DNA from 2 places in the Cellvibrio sp. pealriver genome. Region 1 is predicted to be linked to the other one. Evidence: predicted binding sites of a transcription regulator. Region 1 holds the regulator's gene; the other holds the start of a gene.

Region 1 (8,040 bases):
GATACCCTCCTGGATACAGAGCAATAATTGCTCGGCGATTTGCGCAGATTCCAATTGCAAATGGCCATTGATTTCCAGCTCCAATTCCGGGAGATGTTCTGCCAGTGCCTGCACTGCCTGATGAAAATCCACTGCGGTAGCGGTGCGTTGGTCGCGCACGACCGCGCGGATATTGTCGAGCAACTGTTTGGCGAGTTGTTTGGTATCCATCACCGACGCTTGCAGTGGTTGCGCTACTTTGTGTTGCAGAATTTCCAACTGCAAATTGAGTGCAGTGAGTTGGTGGCCGAGAATATCGTGCAGGTCGCGCGCGATGCGCAAACGTTCCTCCTGCTTACTGGATTGCGCCAGAATAATACGCGTCGCTAGCAATTGTTGGTTGGCCTGCTCCAGCTCTTCACGCGCATGGCGTTCGCTGACACGTGCAAATGCAGTGGCGAGTGCAAATATCTGGAAGCCAAGGAACGTGAGTGCACTGATTACTTGATTGGTGTAATGCCACACCCAGGTCATTATAAAAAAGAACACAAGGTTACTCAGCAACACCCATAAAATGGCCTGGCGACGTGAAAAATAATCGGCCAGTTGCGCAGCCCAAATCACGAGGAGTACGGGCGCTACATCGCTGCGCTGCACAAGCAATAACAAGAGTGCGATGGCCAGCTGCAATAATAAAAAAATCTGGTGCCGCCGATAATGGAGTTGGATGTTTGCTGTGTAAGTAACGCTGACAAATAAATATAAAAAAACCAGATAGCCAGCAATGCCGGGCACGGCATAAACCGATTCCAGTAGCCGTTGGAATTCAATGTAGGCGACTGCGCCCCAGGTGATCACGCCCGCCAGTGTGAGTAGGTATCGGTCATTGGTCATGGAGTATCCTGAGGCTTTGCGTGGAAACGGGCCGCCTATCTTACGTCCAAAATTACATCCACAAGAACAGGACATTTGTCATCGTATTTTGATGAGCTGTGTCATCGTAAAATCCTGAGTATTGACACCTGCCGGGTTATCGCGATTTTTGTATTGTGTGCGGGTATGCAATCACTATAGATATCGGCTTAAAGGAGTTTTGTTATGCGGTTGATCAATAAATTGGCAGGTGCAGGATTGTTGGTATGCGCGCTGCCCGCTATGGCGCACGAGTTGGTGGTGAATGTGGGTAACATCGCCTCAACAGACGGTCATTTGCTAGTGGCGGTTTATAACCAACAAACGCACTACGACAACAACAGCCAGCGCGTGGCAGTGCAAAAAGTGAAAATGACTGGTGACAGTATGCGGGTTGTGCTGGGCGATCTTCCGGCGGGTGAATACGCGGTGAAGTTGTTTCAGGATGAGAACGATAATGGCAGTATCGATATGAATGCGATGGGTATCCCCACCGAACCCTATGGGTTTTCCAACAATGGCGGGATGTTTGGCCCACCGTCATTTGACGATGCGAAAATACAGCTTAATCAACCGACTGAAATTGAAATCCAGCTGCGCTAACAACAGGCCAGGCAGGTGGAGGTGGTAGGTTGTGTTAAATAAAAAAACGGCGATCTTTTCAGATCGCCGTTTTTTATGTGCGCCGCATTACTTACAGGCCAGACTTGCAGGACTTGTGCTTGTAAGTAATAACGGTCAGCAGGCCTTAGTTACAGCTGCGAACCAAGGACCATGCGTTTTGCCATGCCCAGCCAGTACCTGGTGCGTATGGGCCGCCAACAGTACACCAGCCGCCAACAGTACATTGATACTCGCTACCTGCGTTAACAACTTTAGCGCCGGTTGCGTAAGTAGCACCGTTTACATAAGCAGGAGAAGTACAGTTACCGGTAGACACAGATGATGCTACTGATGAAGCAACAGAAGACGCTACGCTTGAGCGGCTTGATGAGCTAGGTGCAACGCTGGATGGGGTAGATGAAGTTGAACCACCGCACGCACCTAGATCCAACCAGTGAGCGTATTGGCCATTGCTGGTCTCTGGGTTGTTGCCTTGAGTCCAGTAGTTAGCCTGATAACGCTTGCCGTTGTGTTGTACTTGGGTTGGGTTTTGGTAAGCGATAGTTGGATTCCAGATACCCAAACCAGCACAGGTATTGTTGGAAATGCTTGAGCCAACAGATGAGCTTGCTACAGAACCTACAGAAGAAGACGACGCAGGAACAGAAGAGTTACCGCCACCGCCGTAGTTTACGTCGATACATTGATAGAAGCCTTCAGCCGCATCTCTTTCCCAGTCACGTTGCCATACGCTGTACACAATGTGACGGCCAGTACGTGGTGGCATTTGAACGGTGTGGTAAGAGAATTGTTCTTGATCAGCTTTACCTGAATCGTGGATCAATTCAAGGTCAGACCAGCGCAGTGGTTGCGCGTGGTTGTAGCCTTCGCGGGTGATGTAGTAACGGAAGTACATGGTTTTGTGCGCAGCGGTGTTAGTCCACACGAATTGCAGTGGGCCTGCACTTACGTTGGTTGCTGGCCAGTCGGTGCGCGCCAGATCCATACCGTACAGGTTAGAGCGGCCTACAGAGCAAAGACGGCCATCCGGAATAAAGTATTCGTGGTTGTCACGCACACCACCCACTGCCACTTCTTGTGGAGTGTAGAGACCGCCGTTGCCCGCTGCTTTCGCTGCGATACACGCTGGGTGGGTCGGGTTCTCAATGCCGTTGTCCTTACATTGGATCACACGGCTTTTTGGGGAAGATACATAACCGTGGGCAAATGCCTGGCCTGCAACCAGAATTGAGCCCAATACGACTGCGGAAATACCGCATGCTTTCATTGTCTTTTTCACTTTCAATCTCCGAACTTATTGTTTGTTAGATGGTGCCTGGACAGCACTCGGGAGTACGACTGAATAAAACATGCACGTGATCAGGGCATGGCGCAAAGATCATTGCATGGGAACGAGTCTAAAATGACAACGTTGTATTGGCGAGTCCGACTTTCAGTTTGGGGGGTAATATTTTGGGATGCAGGTTTGATTTTCGGAAAATTTTCAGAAGAAAACGAAATTAAAAGTTCGAATTTTATTTTGACGTCAAAATAATGTGATTAGCTGCGCAAATAACAGAATTTATTGCGGCAAAGGGAAGACACACATGAACACACTGCCTTTGCCGGGTTCGCTGGTGATTTTCAGTTCGGCCTCATGGCGCATCAATACGTGCTTCACAATCGCCAATCCCAGACCTGTTCCACCCGTCCCACTATTTCTGCTGGCATCGACACGATAAAAGCGCTCGGTCAAACGCGGGATATGCTGCGCTTCAATACCGGGGCCGTTATCGCTCACCGAGACATAGACATTTTTTTGGTCTTGCCAGAGCAGCATGCTCACTTTGCCGTCGGCGAGTGTGTATTTGATCGCGTTAGTGACCAGATTGGAAAAGGCGCTGTGCAATTCTTTTTCATTGCCCGGTAACAACAAAGGCTTGGTGGTGTTGTTGCAGATCAGAGTCAGCTGCTGGTTTTTTTCTTTGCTGAGCACTTCCGCTTCACTTTTGATAATCGTCAGCAGCTGCTCGATATTAATCGGCTTGTGGTTGTGACCCGCTTCGGTGGTTTCCAGTTTGGACAGCACCAGCAAATCGTTGATCAGCAGCGACATGCGTTTGGCCTGCTGCAACATCTGCTGCAAGGGCTTATTCCAGCTGGGGATGGTGTTGTTATCGGCCAGCGTTTCTACGTAGCCGTTGATCACCGTGAGCGGCGTGCGCAACTCGTGGGACACGTTGGCCACAAAGTCTTGCCGCATTTTTTCCAGATTGTGCACCTGGGTGATATCGCGCACGACGATCAAGCGTTCGTTTTTACCGAATGGGGTAATCTGAAATTGCAGATGCTTGGAGGCAAAGCGGGGCGACGGCAGCTCAAGCGGTTCTTCGTATTTGCCCTCTTCAAAATAGGCGACAAATTTGGGGTGACGGATAAAGTTGATTACCGACTGCCCCTGGTCTTTGGTGTTGAGCGCCAGCATGCGATGGGCAGCGGGGTTCCAGAAGTCCAGATGGCCGCGCGCATCCAAAATGATCAAGCCGTCTTTCAGTGATGAGCTGATTTCCTGGATGCGTTTGATCACCGCTTGCAGGTTTTCTTTTTCAAGGCGCTGGTCGCGCTGCAATTGATAGATGTTGTCGAAAATTTGCCCCCAGATGCCGCTGGCTTCTGGTGGATTTTGGCTGTCCTGCCGTACCAGCCATTGGTTGAGGCGGCGGATTTGCCAGAGCATCCAGACGATATAACTGGAGCAGCCAATCAGCATCCACAGCGAATAATTATCGCTGAAGAAGCCAATCAGGCTGCAAATGGCGAGGATGATAAGAATGCGCTGGAGTTCAGCGCTAAAACCTTTTAACAACGTCGAGCCTCTTGGTTCTAAATCCGCGGCTGCAGCTGATCAGCACTGCGAGACTCGCCGTGAATACATCCATGTAGGCTCGACTGCGGCATCCATGCCGCAGACGGTCTCGCAGCACTGATCAGCTGCAGCCGCTCACGAAAGTGTTATCAGGCTTCAATACGAGTAGAAAAACGATAGCCCGTACCGCGCACTGTCTGGATCAGGTCTTCGTGGCCATCCACGGTCAGGGCTTTGCGCAGGCGACGGATATGCACATCGACCGTGCGCTCTTCCACATACACATTGCCGCCCCAGACGTGATCCAGTAACTGGCTGCGAGTATAGGCTCTTTCCTGATGGGTCAGGAAAAATTCCAGTAAACGATATTCGGTTGGCCCCATATCCACCGACTGGTTATTGATGGTGACGCGGTGGCTGGCGGGGTCAAGGCACAGGCCTTGTACGGTGATCGGTGCTGAGTTGATTTGCGGATCAGCGCGGCGCAACACGGCTTTCAAGCGGGCAACCAGTTCACGCGGGGAAAAAGGCTTGGTGATGTAATCATCGGCACCCACTTCCAGCCCCTGGATCTTGTTGTCTTCCTCGCCTTTGGCGGTGAGCATAATGATGGGGGTGTTGGCGGTGACTTCGTCGCGTTTTAAACGGCGCGCCAGTTCAATACCGCTGGTGCCGGGCATCATCCAGTCGAGCAGAATCAAGTCTGGTTTTTCATCAATGATCAGGCCGTGGGCATCCTGCGCATTGCTTGCCTCCATTACCTGGTATTCGGCCATTTCCAGCGCCACACGCAGCATGTCGCGGATTGCGGATTCATCGTCAACGATCAGGATTTTGCGACCAGTCATAAATGTTCTGCCTGAAAAAACTACGGGGTGCCGCACAGGTTTGTGAAGCTATTGTTGCAGCTTATTAAATAAGTTCAGTGTTACACATTTATGACAGGATAAAAATTTTGCGCTAGCGCAATGCGTAATCGGCAGCAATACCCGCAAACACCGCCGCACCAACCCAATTGTTGTTCAAAAACGCCTTGAAGCAGTCCTCGCGTTTGCGAAAGCGGATTAACCATTGTTGATACACAAAAAGCGCTCCCGCAACCGCAAGCCCAAGGAAGTAAGCAGCGCCTAATTCAAAGCGCTCCCCAACAAGTAACAGCGCGTAAAGCGCCATCACCTGCAGCACCCCGGTCATCAGCCGGTCTTGCTCACCAAACAAAATGGCGGTGGATTTCACGCCGATTTTCAAGTCGTCGTCGCGGTCAACCATCGCGTAAAAGGTGTCGTAGGCGACTGTCCAGAGCACCACCGCGAGGTAAATCAGCCACATACCATGATGCAACTCCCCGGCTTGCGCGGCATAGGCCATAGGGATTCCCCATGCAAATGCAGCCCCGAGCACCACTTGTGGCAAATGGGTGTGGCGTTTCATAAACGGATAACAGAAAGCCAGAATCAGCCCGCCAACGGACAGCTTGATCGTGAGTGGATCGGTCATCAGCACCAGCCCGAACGCAATCATGCAGAGCGCGATAAACAAGCCAAGCGCCTCTTTGCTGGATACTGCACCGGTCGCGAGCGGCCGGTCTTTAGTGCGCTTGACCTTGCCGTCGATCTTGCGGTCGGCAAAATCATTAATCACGCAGCCTGCAGCGCGCATCACAATCACACCCAAAGTAAAAATCACCAGATTTTTGATGCTGGGCACACCCTTGGCGGCAATCCACAAGCTCCATAGCGTCGGCCAGAGCAAGAGCAAAGTTCCGATAGGGCGATCCATACGCATCAAGCGCCAATAAAGCAGGACTTTTTGGCGCAGGTCTGTCTGGCCTGCTGCTTTTTGCGTGGCGCGCTGGAGGATTTTGCCGGCACTGGATTTTGCGGCCTTAGCAGATTTGGGAACGGCAGATTTTGGGGTGGCAGATTTGGGAGCTGCTGGTTTAGCCGAGCCGGTTTTGGTGGAGGTTGCAGCAGGTTTTTGTGAGTTGGGAGTTGTCATAACCAAAGCGCCGGTATTGTTGGAGTTATCGGGTATCAGGACGGATCTGGATTGTCTGGCTGTCACATTCGAGCGATCAAATCAGGCTACTGAATCAGGGCGATAAAGTCAGGTAAAAACACTTCGCTGACCAACAGGGGTTTGGCGTGTAGATAAAACACCGAACGCCGCCCCCACAGATGCCCCTTGCCGCACAATTCGGCTGGCATATAGGCATGATCGCGGCTAATCCGCGCCACTGCAATGGCGCTGCGCACCAAGTGTGGCTGACTGAACAAAAACGCGCCTAGCGGGCGGCTGCCTTGTTGGCGCAGATGACGCAGTGATCCGGTCAGGCTCGATAGCGGCAAAATACTGCGCGCAAATACCCAGGGGGTTCCTTTGCCGCAGAGTATCACCTCGCGGATCAGCGCCTGCTGCGGGCGGCTCATACCCAGCGCCTGGCGCTCATTCAAGCTCGGGATACCAAGCGCCTGGCGCAAGACTTTCACTGCAAACTGCCTCTGGCTTAATGAGACGAGGCGCGCTGTCAGCGAGCCGTTATCGGCCAGCCAATCCTGTAACACGGCTTGCGGGCGCTGTTGGCGGGCAAGTTGGCGGAGAGGTTTCCACGAACGGGTTGAAAGCGGGCGGGGCATCGCAGCCTTGGACAAAGCGGGTTCCTCAATCGGCTAATATGGCGGTCGGCTTGCGCTGGCACGCGCAAATGCATGGGCGGCAGTTTATCAGCTTGGCCAATCCCAAGCGTGAATAATGCGTTTACAAGTCTGCCGCAATCCCGTGAATGCAGGTAAACTCCCTGTGAAAATCAATGTTGATGGAGAGAGAAAACATGCATAAGACCGACATAGTAGTGGCTTTGGCCAATAATTCTGATCTGGGTGTCAATAAAGCGGATCTGGTGGTTTCGGCTTTTATCGAGCAAATTACCAATGCACTGGCGCGTGGTGAATCAGTGGCCTTGTTGGGGTTTGGCACCTTTAATGTGAGTGAGCGCGCCGCGCGTGAAGGCCGCAATCCGCAAACCGGCGCAACCATCCAGATCGCCGCCAGCAAAACTGTCACCTTCAAAGCAGGCAAAGCCCTGAAAGACGCAGTGAACGAATAATAATGTTACGGCGGCATACCTATGCCGCCCTCGCCTGATCCCCTACCATCTTTTCTTAACGTCCTGAATTACTTCATCAACCAATAATAACGTCCGGGGTGACTATGTCGCTGACCAATAAAATTTTACTCGGCATGCTGTTGGGTGTCCTGGTTGGGGTCATCTTCAATCTCTTGCTTGGTGTAGATGATCCCCAGACAGTGCCAACGACCAGCTATGGGCAGTGGATACAAACGGTACTGATCAATGGCGTACTCGATACGATTGGGCAGATTTTTGTAGCGTCGCTCAAATTGTTGGTGGTACCGCTCGTATTTGTTTCATTGGTGTGTGGCGCAGCTTCACTCGGTGGACATAACCGCATGGGGGCGTTGGCTACCAAAACCCTGTTGTTGTATTTGATGACTACCGCGATGGCGATTGCACTGGCGATGGGGGTGGCAGTATTTATCCAGCCAGGTGCTGCGGTTGATATGGCATTGTCCAGCACATATACCGCGCCACCTGCGCCATCCATCAAGCAAACGTTTCTCGATATATTTCCCAGCAATCCGGTTCAGGCAATGGCCGAAGG
Region 2 (8,040 bases), 120 kb from region 1:
CCAGTGGGCTTTTAGCAGGCGGTGCGCAAGTCCGTGGAAAGTGCCGACCCACATCGCACGACTGTTGATGTGGTGATGGCCTCCGCCAGTCGGCAGCGTGTTATGGAAAAGCTCATCCAATCGGCTGCGCATTTCGCGCGCAGCCTTGTTGGTAAATGTCACCGCCATAATGGAATAGGGCGATACCTGCTCCACCTGAATCAGCCAGGCGATGCGATGCACTAGCACGCGCGTCTTGCCACTACCCGCCCCCGCGAGGATCAGCTGGTTAGTGGCCGGTGCAGAAACGGCCTCGCGTTGGGCATCGTTGAGAGAATCTAAGAGCAGGGAAACATCCATAACCAGCGCCAGTCAAAATAAAGGATCTGGCGATTTTACTGGCTAGATATACATATGGCCATCATTGTTTTTAGCGATGGCTGGCGACAGTTATAGGGTGTTAGAAAAAGCTACTTGGTGTTAAACGCCCGCGCCTTGATCAGCGATACCATCAGTAGCGCACAGATAAAACCAATCAGAGGTACCGAACCGGGGATATCGCTCGTGGCGTTCTGGTTTACCTGAAAATCGCTGGGCTGGGCGGCAACCGGTGCCCGAACAGGCACCTCGGTTACGCCATAAGTACTATTCCCACGTGACAAACTACCCGCCGCCAAACAATCCTCATTAGAGAAAACCACTTGCGACTGGGTGCAATCCAACAGTGCTGCATTGGCCGATACAGCGGCCATCAATGCAACCAGTGTGAACACTATTGTGAGATTTGCCCTGTAAGAATAGTGAGCCATGTTGTTCTCCTCCCGCTGTCAGGCTGCAAGGGTATCTGAGACTCTAGCAGCAAAACTTCGTGATTCAAGTCACGCTTTTTCGGTTGATACTGACCTTATTTTGGGCAAAAAAGCGTGTTTAAACGACAAGCCTTTGATTTCACTGGGGCTCGCAAATGTGAAAAAAAACGAATCTAGCGATGGGTTATAAGCAGCGTTTTAGAAGGGAAAAAATGATCCAGGAATTTCCTGTTTTCGCAGCAGTGCAGCGACATCCATGCTCAAGGCGACACCGGCATGCACCAGAACGCCACCCCAAATAGAACGGGATTGCAGGGCGAGGATACCCAGAAACAAGCCAAACAAAATGGCACCGGTTGCCTCCAGTGGCAACTTGGGCAAATGGATCATCATGTAGGGAACACACATCACCCAAATCGCGTTTGCGCCCATGGCCGGACGCAGGGCATTGAGCATAAAACCGCGAAAGAAAAATTCGAGAAACACAAACTGGCTCATGTAGAGCATCTCCCACAACAAGAAATCCAGCCAGCTGCGCCCTGCATGGTCGTAAAAAGGATAATGGTTGACGAAATCCTCACCAAAACTCACCAGCACCACAAACACCAGAATCGGGCTGAGAAGCAACAGATAACCGCGCCAGTGTTCGCCGACCTGGTTCCAACGCCAGCCAAAATCGCGCATGCGCTGTTTGAAACCGATACGGATCACCAACCACGGCAGGATGATAAACGTGAGCAGATGGCAAGCGGTCCACCAGAGATAACCGCACAGCTCCAACCAGCCGCTGGCTTGCAATGCATCCAGATAGCGATGGCCATCGCCCAGCCACACCAACAGTGCATGGAGATGGGTGGAAAACTTGGCGTAGTGCAGCACCAGCAAACTGACCGATACACAGGCCAACACCCAAACCACCCGCCGCAATGCAGCGGGGCGATCCAGAGTGTACGACGGTGCGGCTGCATCTATGTCATCGAGCGCGCGCAAAATCTGGCGCGGATGCAGTTGCGCTACCAGCACGGCGACAGGATTCATGCTCCGCGCGTCCCGGTCATTTCTTTTTAGCCGCTTCACGCGCGGCAACCTGCGCACGCTCATAGCTGTCGATAAAGCGGAAAATAATATCGCGCGCGAGGCGGGTTTCCGAATTGCTCAGGAACACCATGCCGATTTGCAGATCGCGGTTGAACACCATCTCGGTGCGGAAGCCTTTTACGTGGCCGCCGTGATGGACAAAATTCTTGTAGCGGCCGTAATCAAACACGCGCCAGCCAAGACCATAAGCAGTATTTCCCACGGCTTTACGCACACCGTAATAATTCTGCGCCGGAGTATTTTTGGTCACACGCGCTTGGATGGGGTTGAGTATCGACAGCGGCAGTGCATCCTGCCGCTTGCCCATTTGCCCGAGCAAAAAGCGCGACATATCGACAATACTGGCATTCACCCCCGCCGCCGGCGCAACGCGATACCAATTGCCGGTCACTGAGGTGGGAATCCAGCGGCTGCCGTTATTGATGTGGGGCGATGCACGGTTAGGCGAGGCATTGTAATTGGCCAATCCATAGGAGGCGGTGGTCATCCCGAGCGGATCAAATACATGTTGGCCGACATACTTTTCAAAGCTGACGCCGGATTTCTTTTTGATCATATCGCCCGCAAGGCTGTAACTGACATTCTGGTAGGCGAAGCATTTGCCCGGCGGGCAGACGAAATTCACGTAGCGCAAGCGCCGCACGGCATCGGCGTAACTCATATTCTCGTCGATAAAGTGGGTATAGGTATGGCGCGGCAAACCCGATGCCTGAGACAACACATGGCGTAACGTTAGCTGCTTGCCATAGCGCGCATTTTTAAACGCGACATCCGGCAACACCGAGGTGACCGTGGTATCCCAGGTGATTTTGCCCTCATTGACCAGCGCACTGGCGGCGGTGGCAGCAAAGGGTTTGGAGAGAGAGGCAAGGCGGAAAACGGTATCCGGCGTGACCTTTTCACGCGTACCTGCGCGGCGCACACCATAGCCCTGCAAGGATTTTATTTGCCCGCCCGACACCACCACTATGGCCACACCCGGCACAAAAGGCGCGACTTTCTTGGCGACATAATCTTCAAATTCAGCGATAAAGGCCTCGGGGTGCCCGGCTGGATAGCGCGGCGCTTTGATCGGTGCAGTAGTAATGATGGGAATGGTACGTGCCGGTTCCGCCGGTTCTGCTACAGCGGGCTTTGGTTTAGCCGCTTCCGCTTTGGGTGCAGGTTTGGCCGCCGCGGAGGTTTGCGTTTTGGCCGTAGCAGCCGCTTGGGTTTTTACCGGCTGGGCCGCCGGTTTGGCAGAGACAGAGCTGGCCGCCAGAGAAGCAACGGGGGTCGCCGTGGCAATGGCAAGCGAGCTGGCTAGCGAACTGTCAGACAATGACACCACAGGGGCGGTCGCTTGCGCCGGTGATGACGATGCTGCAACTGTTTGGGTAAACGCCGTGGTTTGCAGCGTCTGGATAGGGGCGGTCGCCACCGAAGACCCAGCACTGCTGGCACTGGACTTTAGTTGAAAGGGCAGTGCGATAGGCACAGTCACGCGCTTTTCGCCCGATGCCTGTGCGCCTTGCAATCCACATAACAAGATCAGGGCAAGACAGGTGGCCTTGCGCACCAGAAAACAGGATTTACTACTTATTGTTGATCGCATAAACGGGCAGATAACTCGTTAAAGGCCATTACGGCAGATGGCCATCAAAATGGCGTCTAAAAATACGGCGCTGAATACACAAACGCCACGGGTGAGGCTGCCCGGAACGACTCCGGAGCAACTCCAACCGTGGCGTGGCCTTTCCCTATCCGCCCTTTTTACAGGGTTTTAATATATTCCACCAAATCCCAACGCTCATCGTCGGTCAGCGGTTTCTGTTGCTGGCCATTGACCGCCGGAGCATGCACAGTGCCGTATTCATGGCCACTGTTGAAATCGCCCAGCTTGTCCGCCTTGAACGTGAAAGCCTCATAACCCTCAGTGCGCAACCCGACTTTACGTGGGTCAAACTCGCGGCTACCAACCTCGAATTGCATTGGACGATAAAGCCCATCATCAGGATCACCGGCGCGTTTCACCGGCAATAACAAATCATAGATGCTGGGTACCGAACCATTGTGCAAGTAAGGGGCTGTCGCCCAGATGCCATTGAGTGAACGCGCTTTGTAGGATAGCAGCGATTTATAAGGCTCAGCGGTGGTGTCAGGGTCGTAATTGCCGGATTTTACACTGGCTTTGATTTTATTATCAAAGAAGGATTTCGCCATCATATACAGCCAATCCAGTGTGCGGCGCGGCCACCATTTATCCGGATCAGGCTCGGTCGCCACCTCGCCCATAGTCGCTGCCGTAAGGATCTGCACCACCGGCGCACGGTCTTTGATGACAAGAGCACCAACGCTTTCCGTCTGGTAGGTGTTTTTGAAATTGCCCGAATAGCCGGTGTAATTGACGCTGTTTTGCGCCATGGCCGGGTCAGTTCCCACCGCCTTCAGGCTCGACATATTGGCCACAACGATGCGGTCGCGGTCGGTGCGGTCAATCACCTCATGACAGGATTCGCAGTACTCGGCATACAAACGGCGGCCGCGGCGCACCTTGTCTTTATCGATTTTCCACTCCGGCAACTCACCGAAAATCGCCTTGGCGTGATCCTGTTCCAGGCTCTCTTTGGTGAGCGTCGGCCAGACGGGCGAAGTCAGGCTCGCCAGATGGGATTCCAGACGCGAGAGATTTACCAGATCGATGGATGACGTGAATTCTATCTGGTAGCTCTTGCTGCTTTGGCCAGTCAGCCAGGACGACAAGCGCCAGCCGCGTTTGTGCGCCTCCCAATCGAGTATGCCAAATACGCCAATGACCTCACCGGTATTGCGCCCCAGCGGGCCTACCCCGGCATTGTTGGCCAAGCCATTCCACTGCACATAATCCGATTGCACGATATCCCACAAGAAGGGGTAGCTCACCGGTGCGTTGGGTTCATTGAAAATCTGCTGCTTGATGCGGTTCATGTCCGCCATGCCCAGCGCCGGATAGCCCTCTTTGTCAGACATCAAACGGTCGATAATTTTGGCAAACTGTAAGTCGCCGATAATGGTTTCGCTGATGCCCTCAAGCACTTTATCGACCTGCGCTTTGGTCAGCAGATCGCTGTCACTGTCGCTATCGGATTTGGTCATTCCCAGCAGTACATCGCGCAGTTGTTTACGGCTGATAACATGCTCAAGCACCCGGTTATAAATGCGCCCGAACGCATCCAGGCGCGCGTAGCCATATTCCACACTGGATAGGTTGATGTTGTTATATAAGCGGATCTTGCGCGCCCAGCGTTTGAGGTCAGCTTGCACATCCTCGGCATTGGCATAACTGTTATTCAGCTCCAGCACCTTGGATACAAAACGCTGGTTTTTCTCGCCGTTGGTCATGGCGACATCCAAACTATGCTGCAAGTCCGTCAGGAAGCCCACCATATCCGCCATGGCCGGGCCGCCGTCGATACGGATCGCTTTATTTTGATAATTGACCTGGCCGGTATGGCAGGCAGCACAGGTAAAGCCGACGTAATCCTTACCTTTATAAGACTCTTTCACGAAACCGACGGGCAGCCCATCGGGGTTAAAAAAGGTAGGCTTCTGCGGCAGGTAACGATATTTATCGATCACACTGTTGGCGCGGAATAATTCAGTGGATGTCGCTTGTTCAAGCGCGATAAAAAAATCGTAGGGCATCAGTGCCGAGCCCTGGGTGGTGTTGTAGTACCAGAGGCTATCGTTCGCGCTCCAACCCTGATCGAGGTAAATCGGTGTGGAATAACTTTCACCAAAAGCGCCGTTCTCAATGGCAATCGCCCCGCGCTCCGGATCATCGTCCCAGCTTTGGTAAAGTTTGCCGATAGCCAATGCAATGCCCATAGGGATAGCAATGACAATCAGCAGCTTGATCAAGCGCCAAAAATTGCGCCGGGAAAACAGGTTGCCCAGGCTAAACGAATGTGAGCCCATAGGATTAACTCCTCTTTAATAATTTTCCTATTTGTTATGGATGAGGGTAAAGATAGCCCTCTGGTATACCGCCGCCAAAAAATAAAGGATTTACGCCAAAATAAACACTACAGCTTATTACTTCTCGCCTGCGGGGGTGCGGATCGGCGGCTTGCAACCGGAGCGCGCTCCGATTAGTGTAGCCACACATTTTTGCCCCCTGATTACTGTTTAACCACATTCGAGGAACATCCCATGAAAAAGACCGCTTTATTACTTGTTGCAATCACCAGCCTCACCAGTGCTTGTACCTGGGTTAAAGTCAGCGAACAAGGCAGCAGTGTTGCCGTTGCCAATGCCGCTAACGTGCGCAGCTGCGACAAAGTGCGCACCGTTAACGTAAAAGTAAAAGATAACTTCGTTGGTTCAATGAAGCGCGATCCAAACAAAGTAGCGACTGAATTGACCAACATGGCGCGCAATGAAGCCAGCCAATTCGGTGGCGATACCGTGGTACCGGTAACCTTGGTACAAGACGGCCGCCAAAGCTTTGATGTGTACAAGTGCAACTAAGTCTTTAGCGCGCCAACACGTTTGCCATTAGCCCGGTTTAACACAACCGGGCTCATTCAAACTCACGCCTCTCACTTCATACTCACCCTTCTCTCTTTACCTCCCCCACGCTCCATTCTTTGCACCCGTCCCGCCGCGGATCAAAAAACTTTGCTAGTGTTAGCAATAGCAATCTACTGTCTTATTTCTGTCACAAAATTGCCATAATCTGGCTGCACCACTTACGGGTTAATAATCGTGTCCACGAGGTACAAGGTGTCTAACGCCTATTTCAACCGCGAGCTTAGCCTGCTCGAATTCAACAAGCGCGTTCTCCATCAAGCCTATAACCGCAGTTTGCCGCTGCTGGAGCGCCTGCGCTTCCTGTGTATTTTTTCCACCAACCTGGACGAATTTTTTGAAGTGCGCGTTGGCGGTCTGGTAGAAATTCTGGAGCGCAATGCGCCGCCCACCCAGGGGCCGGATGGCATGACGCAAACGCAAACACTGAATGAAATTTCTTTGCGCGCGCACGAATTGGTCGCAGAGCAATACCGCATCCTCAACAACGAAGTCTTGCCCGCGATGCGTGAGCAAGGCATCCAGATTTTGCGCCGCGAAGATTGGACAGCCGAACAAATCCAATACCTGAAACACATTTTTTTATCCGATGTACTGCCCGTACTCAGCCCGATTGGGCTTGACCCGGCGCATCCATTCCCGCGCATCCTCAACAAAAGTTTGAATTTTATTGTGCGGCTCGACGGCAAAGATGCATTCGGCCGCAACTCCGGCCGCGCCATCGTACAAGTGCCGCGCTCACTGCCGCACATTATTGAATTGCCGGAAGCGCTCAGCAACAAAGGCCGCAATTTTGTTTTTATTTCTTCCATCATCCATTTTTTTATGGCCGAAATTTTCGTCGGCATGACGGTGGTAGAAAGTTACCAATTTCGCTTAACGCGTAACTCGGATATTTTTCTCGACGAAGAAGAGACCGACGATTTGTTGCGCGCGGTGCAAGGTGAACTGGCCTATCGCCAATATGGCGATGAAGTGCGTTTGGAAATTACCGATACCTGCCCGGCAGAGTTGGAGCAGTTTTTATTGCAGCGCTGCGAAATCAAAGAGCGCGATTTGTACCGTATTAATGGCCCGGTGAATTTGAACCGCTACAGCGATTTGTTTGATCTGGTCAAAGACCAACAGCACTATTTCATCCCCTTTGTGCAAGCAATGCCAAAATTGCCCAAGCGCACCAACTCCTATTTTGAAGTACTGCAAAAACAAGATATTTTGTTACACCACCCATTTGATTCATTTCAATGTGTTGTGGATTTTTTGCGTGAAGCCGCTGCCGACCCGAATGTATTGGCAATTAAACAAACCCTGTACCGCACTGGTTCCAATTCGCCAATTGTGGATGCATTGGTTGCCGCTGCAAAAGCAGGCAAAGAAGTCACGGCAATTGTCGAGCTGCGCGCACGTTTTGATGAAGAACAAAACGTGGCACTGGCCGAGCGTTTACAACGTTTTGGTATTCACGTGATTTACGGTGTAGTGGGTTTTAAAACCCACGCCAAAATGATTTTGGTTGCACGCCGCGAAAGCAGCAAGCTGCGTTATTACGTTCACCTGGGCACCGGAAACTATCATCCGCGCACCAGTAAAATTTATACCGACTACG

The links. Region 1 encodes PhoB, which activates phosphate uptake and scavenging genes when phosphate is short. Its sites were predicted from a motif close to TGTCATAAANNTGTAACA; they were not measured.
Region 2: the regulator PhoB is predicted to act here: its motif matches at 6,552-6,569, upstream of ppk1 (polyphosphate kinase 1).

The regions. Positions count from the first base shown of each region.
Region 1 covers NZ_KQ236688.1:3,215,993-3,224,032, reverse strand. Annotated here, with positions in the region: gene VC28_RS14020 (sensor histidine kinase) at 1-873, opposite strand, end outside; gene VC28_RS19320 (DUF2141 domain-containing protein) at 1,078-1,494, shown strand; gene VC28_RS14010 (lytic polysaccharide monooxygenase) at 1,640-2,794, opposite strand; gene phoR (phosphate regulon sensor histidine kinase PhoR) at 3,077-4,360, opposite strand; gene phoB (phosphate regulon transcriptional regulator PhoB) at 4,510-5,208, opposite strand; gene ubiA (4-hydroxybenzoate octaprenyltransferase) at 5,321-6,145, opposite strand; gene VC28_RS13990 (chorismate--pyruvate lyase family protein) at 6,445-7,011, opposite strand; gene VC28_RS13985 (HU family DNA-binding protein) at 7,191-7,466, shown strand; gene VC28_RS13980 (dicarboxylate/amino acid:cation symporter) at 7,571-8,040, shown strand, end outside.
Region 2 covers NZ_KQ236688.1:3,336,826-3,344,865, forward strand. Annotated here, with positions in the region: gene uvrD (DNA helicase II) at 1-339, opposite strand, end outside; gene VC28_RS14480 (hypothetical protein) at 450-788, opposite strand; gene VC28_RS14485 (CPBP family intramembrane glutamic endopeptidase) at 987-1,826, opposite strand; gene VC28_RS20000 (serine hydrolase domain-containing protein) at 1,843-3,480, opposite strand; gene VC28_RS14495 (di-heme-cytochrome C peroxidase) at 3,639-5,822, opposite strand; gene VC28_RS14500 (DUF4156 domain-containing protein) at 6,057-6,374, shown strand; gene ppk1 (polyphosphate kinase 1) at 6,630-8,040, shown strand, end outside.